DNA from 4 places in the Alteromonas sp. KUL150 genome. Region 3 is predicted to be linked to each of the others. Evidence: predicted binding sites of a transcription regulator. Region 3 holds the regulator's gene; each other region holds the start of a gene.
What was found. The regulator LexA, encoded in region 3, represses DNA repair genes until DNA is damaged. The targets are predictions, from matches to a motif close to TACTGTATNNNNATACAGTA.
Positions count from the first base shown of each region.

Region 1: GVO62_RS14060 (YebG family protein) is a predicted target of LexA. The motif match lies at 1,305-1,324, and genes of this name have one in related genera.
Region 2: GVO62_RS07110 (recombinase RecA) is a predicted target of LexA. The motif match lies at 1,414-1,433, and genes of this name have one in related genera.
Region 4: GVO62_RS09745 (putative DNA modification/repair radical SAM protein) is a predicted target of LexA. The motif match lies at 1,503-1,522, and genes of this name have one in related genera.

Region 1 covers NZ_BLIJ01000060.1:56,490-58,677, reverse strand. The annotation lists gene GVO62_RS14070 (ABC transporter permease) at 1-6, opposite strand, end outside; gene GVO62_RS14065 (ABC transporter ATP-binding protein) at 6-788, opposite strand; gene GVO62_RS14060 (YebG family protein) at 972-1,259, opposite strand; gene GVO62_RS14055 (GAF domain-containing sensor histidine kinase) at 1,529-2,188, shown strand, end outside.
Region 2 covers NZ_BLIJ01000032.1:25,412-27,599, reverse strand. The annotation lists gene GVO62_RS07115 (Y-family DNA polymerase) at 1-657, opposite strand, end outside; gene GVO62_RS07110 (recombinase RecA) at 660-1,400, opposite strand; gene GVO62_RS07105 (hypothetical protein) at 1,683-2,188, opposite strand, start outside.
Region 3 covers NZ_BLIJ01000037.1:116,221-118,408, reverse strand. The annotation lists gene GVO62_RS08995 (sensor domain-containing diguanylate cyclase) at 1-476, shown strand, start outside; gene lexA (transcriptional repressor LexA) at 558-1,184, shown strand; gene coxB (cytochrome c oxidase subunit II) at 1,765-2,188, shown strand, end outside.
Region 4 covers NZ_BLIJ01000040.1:37,123-39,310, forward strand. The annotation lists gene GVO62_RS09740 (TIGR03915 family putative DNA repair protein) at 1-111, opposite strand, end outside; gene GVO62_RS09745 (putative DNA modification/repair radical SAM protein) at 162-1,403, opposite strand; gene GVO62_RS09750 (response regulator) at 1,649-2,188, opposite strand, start outside.

The sequences.
Region 1 (2,188 bases), on a different contig from region 3:
GAGCATCAGACGCACTCCTGCGAAGAATTAGTAATATCTGTACTTGAAGACGAGGCAGAGTTGCCGAGAGAGCCATTTAGTTGAGAGATACTACAATGATGCTCGAAATAACTTTTCATTGCCTCGTCATGACTTACAAATATCATAGTACTGTCGGCCGCAACGTCTTTTAGCAACGACATAAAGCTGTCCCTTGCGTCAGTGTCTAATGCTGATGTTGGCTCATCGATAATCAGTAATTGTGGGTCGTTAATAAGCGCACGGGCTATTGCTACACGCTGTTGTTGACCAATGCTGAGAGCATCGGCTTTGGCGTGTAGCAAACTATCTGATAACTGAAGCCGGTTCAGCAGTTGATAAGTTGCAGCTGTAACCTCTTTAGTATTTTTGACGCTCCCTTCATTAGCAAAATAGACCGCAGCGTTAATGTTTTGCGCAACAGAAAGATAAGGAATGAGATTGAACTGCTGAAATACTACGCCAATATTGCGCGCTCGAAATGTGTCTCTTTGTCGGTTAGATAACGAAGAGAATGGCTGCTCTAATAACGAAATTTTACCCTTTGATGGTGTTAGCGTGCCGCATAGCAGGTTTAGCAGGGTACTTTTACCACTACCGGAAGGGCCAGAGAGAAATATATGCTCTCCTTTCGAGATCTGCCATTTCTTGATATCGAGTATGGGTTTACTCTTTTTAGAATACGCGAACTGTAAGTTAGTTACTTCAATAGCGGTAGTAAACTCAACTTCTCTGTGTTGAACTCTTTGCTTTTGTTCACTTAAATCCACGTTTCGCTCGACCCGTCTACACGTCAAAAAATTAGAATAAGCAGAGATGAAGCAGCAGTTCATCGCAGCCGTAAATAAGTTACCGCTTTATGGTAATGTTATCAAATAACATCATCATAAGCGGTATTAGCTTTTATTATTCGCTTGTATTAAAGACGTAGTAAATCGGAAAGCTTAAATTTACTAGCCGTTAGCCTGAAGCTTTACCACTTCTGCGCTCTCGTCTTCAAGTACGCTTTCAGCTGTGGCGCCTTTGAATATCTTGCTAATTTTATCTTTGTTTTTCGACAGCATAATTGTCAACTCTTCTACGACGCTGTCTTCTAGTTTAATGCCTTTAGCGTAAATATAGCTTGCTAAGTTGTCTGCTGCATCAAGCATTTTATCGTACTGATCGGCTTCTTTTTTGTCGGTAGTTACCAATTTTTCTACCCCTTTGTGCGTAACAACATACTGTGTGGTAATGGCCATGGTAGGTCCCCTATTTATTTAAGACGTAAAAACTGTACAGCATGTTACTGTATAAATAAACAGTAACTGGTAAAATATTTTGCTTAATAATGTTGATAGACTCAAGTATTATACTTTAGTCAAAATAGATTAATTTTTTTGATTACAAGACTACCTTCGTTGGTTCAATCAGTATGGCATTTATTAGTGCCATTGGCTCAAAGGCTCAAACAGGATAGACGGACACGACTTTGTTTTATCCCATTAAAGGAATTAATAAGGCGACTGATATGAGCACGGAAATTCAAAGAGATATTCAGGCGATAGTGTCAATAGATGCCATCCCACACATCATGCAAATATTGGCAAGTAGCTTGCGGCTTCGTTTTATTTGTGTCGCCAGGGTAACCGAGCAAGCATGGACCATGTGCGCTGTCTTAGATAAAGCAGATTTTGGGCTAATGCCGGGCGATCACTTAGAAATAGACACAACATTTTGTCGTACGGTGCGCGCGAGTAAAAAAGAAATCGTGATAAATCACGCATCTGCTGACAAAGAATACCGCGACAATCCAATACCTATAATGTACGGATTCGAAAGTTACTTCTCTTATCCTATCTTTGATGCAAATGGCGAGTTCTTCGGTACCTTGTGCGGTCTAGATCCTGAGCCAAGAGAGCTTCGCAACGAAAAAGTTCATGGCCAAATAAGTGCGTTTGCGAAACTTATCTCAAATCAAATACTGTTGAGTGACCATATCGAGCAAACCTATGCTCAACTTGACGATGCGAAAAAGATGACGCGTCTGCAAGAGCAGTACATCGCTATATTAGGTCATGATATTCGTACGCCTTTGTCTTCAATTCAAATTGGTATTAACTTTTTAGACGATGTTATAAAAGACAGTGAAATAGCTAGCACAATACAAGTCCCAGTATTTAAAGCTGTT
Region 2 (2,188 bases), on a different contig from region 3:
GAGTAACTGTTGCACTCTAGTAATTCCCACTCTAGCCAGCGACTCTATAACTTTAGGCGCCAGTGCAGTAAGAGAAAGAGGGCATGCATTTAACGCTTTTTTTATGTCATCAAGTGTATATACGTAAGTGCTGTACTTTTGAAGTGCCAGTACCTTTGCCGCTTCTATTGTCCACGCACAGCCAAAGTGGTAACGAACATCAGACTCCGATAACGCCTGCGTGAGGGTTTTCCATAGAGGCTCATGGCCACCGTAGTAATGGATTAAATTATCTAATCTTATAGCTAGTCCGCCTGCAGATGTGTGACTATCTAGCACAATGTCTGATGCCAGCGGATAAAGCCGATGTGCTAACTGCGTTAGCATATGTCTTTCGTTTTCTTCATTGAAAGGCAGTACATGTACATAAGGGCATAGTGCAGCCGCTTGCGCTAAACCATGCCCGATTTCAATGCCTTCTTTCTTTGCAATATCATTGCATTGAACAATTTTATTTATCTTACTGCAGTAGACGACAACGGGTGTGCTTAAAGGTAGTGACGAACCTTTATTGTTAGCATCATTACAAGACTCTTGATAATGCGCAGCTTTGCGCCTAGTCGCTCTATTATGACTATCTAAAGTAAGTTGGTAGCAGTAAATATAAGCCCATAGCATGGTCAGCTCACAGAGTGTAGCGCCTGATCAGAAAGCGTATTGTGCGTCATTGCCCACTTAATGGCGTTATTATCAGGCGTCCATTTGTGTGAAATAACAATGTTATCTTTAGGCCATCCATGACGCTGTTTGCGAATATTTACCGATAAAGCGTGCGAGGTTCCTTGCAGATAAAGATCTAAAGTAATAGGTAGCGCATCGTCGCTATAAGCTTGGGCGCTGCTTAATGGTCTGTTTTGTTGTTTACTTGACGATGACAGCGGCGGATGCACCGGAGTATAAAGCAAGCATAGGGCATCATTATGCGTCGCAGCTACCTGTAAACGGCGGGCTTCCTTTTGGCTTATTGCATTACTCCACAGCACCACGCAATGACAAGCTGTACTTTTTAGGCATTGCTCTGCCGCCCACAAGGACTCTTGCTGTGTATGCGTTTTTACTACAAGTACTTGTTGCGTCTTAAGGCCTAAATTTTCTAACCACGGCGACTGCAAACGCCCTGGAGGATTGATAAATACAACGAGTTTATGAGTACGATGCAGGCATATTACGTCTTTAAACAATGAGAGTTCACCAACGCCCGTTAGAGAAGCTATACGTACTAAGCCTGTAGAAGCAACGCCACCGTTAAGCGCTTTATCTAATAGCGGAAAACCTAATGAAAACTTTGTTTCATTTTGCTTTTGTTCTCTGGCCCGCCAAATATGAGGGTGGTTGTTAAGCATGGATAACGGTTTATTCATAGCACTCAAAATGAACTGTATTTATATACAGTATTATAGTGCAGCAATGATCCTTTTCAAGATTAAAGGCTCAAGCCTTGAAGCTTTTAATGCTAACTTATTGATTAGTTTGAAAAGGTAAAAGATTAAATCTTTAAGAAGAAGGGAGGTGTCAAGGGGCAGACGAGTATTTAAATTTTCAATTCAAGACAAAACAGCTATTAAGGCCTGCTGCTCTTTACCATACAGCAAAGAGCCGCCAGGCCCTGATAACGCTCTACTTGTGTTAATCAGTAAGCAGAACTAGCTTTCTTGTAAGGCCGCTGCAGATTGATTGGCTTTAGTAGTATTTATCGGTGCAGTAACCGTTTGGCAAAACGCGATAAAACCATCTGCTGTATTTTTTGCCCATACCATGCGCACATTGCTGGGCAGTGTTTTTACCATATCGCGAACCTCTTCAAGCGTTACGTCCTCATTCAGCAACGCTTTATTTAAAGACTCTTCAAGCGACATACCTTTCTCACAGCACGCCATTACAATGGTCGAGAAATTTCGCATTAGCGAGTGAAGTATTTGATAGTGCGATTGTTCGATAAGACGACTTTTATAATCACTTTCTACGCGTGCAGTAAAGTTCTTTTCTAATGCGTCTGTGACGAGAACAAGATTGCGATAAGCATAAGTTACTTTGCTGCTGGTTTGCTTATTTGAATGGCGCAATAGCGCCAATTCTTTTTGTAAGTTCTGCGTTCGCAGTACCAAGTAAATTAAAAACAGGATAAGTAATCCAATAACACCAAATGCAA
Region 3 (2,188 bases):
CCGACTCTTTAACAGGGTTGTACAACCGCCGTGCTTTTTTAGATGAATGTGATACGGTGTTACAAAGGCACGGCAGTGGCTGCGTTGCCATCATCGACGTGGATCATTTTAAAAAGGTTAACGACACCTACGGGCACGATGCCGGCGATCAAGCGCTTATCATGATTGCAGGTAAGATTGCTAAACAAAATCAGGCGCCTGGCGTGGTAGCGCGACTTGGTGGGGAGGAGTTTGCGCTCGTCGTTTTTGGTGAAACCAAAGAAGAAATACATGTCCAATTAGAGGCTTTGCGCATCGCTGTTGAGGAAAGCACGCTCACCTATGAATCGGACAAAATAAGCCTAACTATTAGTATAGGGGCTGCATTCATTGAGGACACGTTTGGCATAGACTTTAGCTCGCTTTTATCTGATGCCGATAAATCACTGTATTTAGCGAAAGAAAAAGGAAGAAACAAGGTGGTTTGGGTGAGTTAAGGGCAAAAGACAAGGCAAGTGCTTGTTATTTGTTTTTAGGTGTATATACTTACAGGAACTGTATGAACAGACAGGTCTTTTATGCGCCCACTCACAGCTCGACAAACTGAAGTTTTAGAACTAATCAAGACAACTATGCAAGAAACGGGTATGCCGCCTACCCGTGCTGAAATTGCTCGTCAACTTGGCTTCCGATCTGCTAATGCAGCCGAAGAACATTTAAAGGCGCTGGCGCGAAAAGGCGTGATAGAAATTCTTCCGGGCACGTCCCGAGGCATCAAGCTAAATATTCCTCTTGAGAGTGAAGCGGCTGAGGAAGAAGGTTTGCCGCTTATAGGGCGCGTTGCCGCTGGTGAGCCTATTCTGGCGCAAGAGCATGTCGAATCGCACTATAAGGTAGACCCAGCGTTGTTCAAGCCTCAGGCTGACTTTTTACTTCGTGTAAACGGCATGAGCATGAAGGACATCGGTATTTTAGACGGAGATTTGCTAGCGGTTCATCGCACGACGGATGTTCACAATGGTCAGGTTGTTGTTGCCCGTGTAGACGAAGATGTTACGGTTAAGCGCTTGGAAAGGCGAGGCCGTGAAGTATTGCTACATGCTGAAAATGAAGAGTTTGCGCCAATTAAAGTTGATCTCGCTAACGAGCCGTTTGCCATTGAAGGTATCGCGGTGGGCGTTATTAGAAACGCAGACTGGATGTAAGGTTTTAGCAACTTTGATTAAAAGCGGCGCATTAGCCGCTTTTTTTATGCCTCTTTATCCCCTCCCCACTCATCGTATTGGCAACTTAGGGTTTAATGTCTTGGTAAAAGTACTCAGCATTACTGCTCTATTTTTGATTAATTTCGCCGGTATTGAAATTGCTATTTGTTGCTGAGACAGTCAATTCCGAATTCGAGCGCTGTTTGAAAGTGATGTTTACTCGCTAAATACTTTCCTATTTTTTAGTAATTTAGAATAAAAGTATCGCCGACCCCGTGTTCAAAATGAGCGTTTAATCTCAACGCCCATCAAGTTATGGCGGCCTCAACGTTACTCGCCTTATGTCATGCTATGCAATTCTCAAATGATTAAATTTTGACCGTTTCATTAAATTTTTAATAGAAAAGACTAGACGGCGCGACATTATTGAGCAATTCTTATACAGAGATTAACAAAATAATAACAATGACTCTAAATTTGTTTTACAAGTTGAGGTAAAGGGTCAAGCGTTCGCAATTCATTTGGTAGGGTATCGCGCTCAGAGAAGGCGTCTTCAGTCCTACCATTACGGAGGTGCTGAGTGAAACAACAAACGACCATATTGGCAAAGTGGTGTGCAACCATATCAGCTTTGCTTTTCTCTTCATTGCTTTTCGCACAGGAAACGGCAGAAGAAGTTTCTTCATTGAACTTGAGGCGCGGCGCGACCGATATCAGTGGCCAAGTATATGACCTTCATATGCTGATGTTTTTCATTTGCGTCGGCATTGCGGTAGTGGTTTTTGGCGTAATGTTTGTTTCTATGTATTTACATAGAAAATCTCGAGGCGCCAAGCCAGCAAATTTCCATGAAAATGTAAAAGTGGAAATTGCATGGACAGTTATCCCCTTTCTCATACTTATCTTTATGGCGGTTCCCGCAGCGAACACCCTCATTGCCATGGAGGATACCACTGAACCCGATATGACGGTGCTAGTAACGGGTTCGCAGTGGAAATGGCACT
Region 4 (2,188 bases), on a different contig from region 3:
AACGTTTTGCCAGATAATAGCCTCAGGAGGAATACCGTGTGCTAGACACACCCTTGATGCTTCGCGCCATTCATCAAACCCAGGCACCGAGGTAATTGTAATTGTCTTCATTCTGGCACTACCTTCGAAACTAAATTAGAAGCTGCTAACATAAATTTCATTTACCCACCAAATAACTCAAATTGCTTAGGCTGTTTAAATAGAAGTTCAAAATTATTGCTATCGAGTAAGTGAATGTTCGGTGAGTAGTCACCCACGCTGATGAACGGTTTTAACTTTTTTAGAGGCAGCCGCATTTTAGTAAGGTCTATCCAATTTAATTTGGTATGACGACGAATCGAGAGAATTTTTTGAACTGTACGAGCACCAAGCCCTGGTACTCGTAACAGAAGCATTTTATCGGCTTTGTTTAAATCGATTGGAAATATATGGCGATTTCGCAATGCCCATGCGAGCTTGGGGTCGTGATCCATATCCAGCATTTCATCATGAACAATTTCATCGAGGGTAAATCCATAAAAACGCAGAAGCCAGTCAGCTTGATAGAGACGATGTTCACGTATTAAAGGCGCTGGTTTCAAAGGTAAAACTTGTGAGGCGTCAGGTATGGGGGAAAATGCAGAGTAATAAACCCGACGTAGCTTTTGTTCGCTATAGAGTTTAACGCTGGTTCCCAAAATGATTTTGTCATTCGAATCATCCGCACCAATGATCATTTGGGTCGACTGTCCACCAGGCGCAAAGCGAGGAGGGCGTTTGCCCGAGTGTGTTTTATCGACATTATGTTCCGTTATTTTGTCTTTAAGCGTATTCATCGCCCCATGAATCGCGCCAAGGTCTTTCTCTGGAGCATATTTATTTAATGAAGGTTGGGTTGGCATCTCGACGTTTATACTTAATCTATCTGCATATAAACCGGCCTCAGCCTGTAATTCGGGCGAGGCGTTTGGAATGGTTTTAAGGTGTATGTAGCCCTTGAACCCGTGATCGAGACGCAGGGATTTAGCAATGCGCACCATACTTTCCATTGTTAAATCTGGTGAGCCAACAATACCGGAGCTAAGAAATAAGCCTTCGATGTAGTTACGTTTATAAAAATTAAGGGTTAAATCTACCGTCTCCTTCACTGAGAAACGGGCACGTCGTACATTGCTAGATACTCTATTGATGCAATAGTGGCAGTCGTAGATACAATAATTCGTCATTAATATTTTCAATAGTGATACACATCGTCCATCTGGGGTAAAACTATGGCATATACCTGAGCCACCAGTTAGCGAGCCTATACCGGTTTTATCAGTTTTGCCTGCCTGACGCTTACCTGCTGAGCCGCTTGCACAGGACGCATCATACTTAGCGGCGTCTGAAAGAATTTCGAGTTTTTGTATCAGTTTGTCATGCATTGCAGATTAAACTTCCTCTTAGCAAAAGCAGATGTAGAGATATCTCACCTAAACATTTTGCTGACATATTTTATTTAAGAAATAACCACTCGCGTTATAACATGTATATATATACAGTACAAATGTGTTATGTTTATCTGGAGGGAAAGCAGTAAAACCCGTTGAGCGAATGTTTAGTAATAGAGGTTGATAAGTGGGCTTAAGATTGTCCTAGTGAAATAAAAGTCAAGGGATTGATGAATAGCCTAAAAACCGATGTATTGTGAGAGTTCGTCTCGAAGATTGACGTATTTCTCTTTATAGGGTGCTTTGAGCGTCATGTCGTCTATTAACTTAAATAAACGCTTACACTCATTAATCAAGTTTGCATCGGCTTTACCCTCTTTCAACGCTATTTGAAGAAGACATTGAAGTAGGTTGAGTGCAACACCGGTATTAACAGGTGCAAAGCCTTGAGCAAGGGCAAATGATGCCTTAGCTCGCTCATAGTCCTTTTCTTGGTAATGTTGAATACCCTCGCGATTGAACTGCTGATAGCTGGCTAGGCTTTTTTGCGCGTCTTGAGACTGTTTTCTTAGCATAATCGCACTATTTTGGTCGAGCTGATCGCCCCGTGATTCTAGTAACGCGTTTAACTGAACCGCGTCATCGAATTCACCCAATTTAAACATCACATTTATACTATCAGGGATATAAGCTGTAGGAACGTCGGTGTACTTTTCATCTAGTAAATTTTGAGACAAGGCTAAATGTCGCTTTGCGTCTATTAACTTTCCATCTATTGC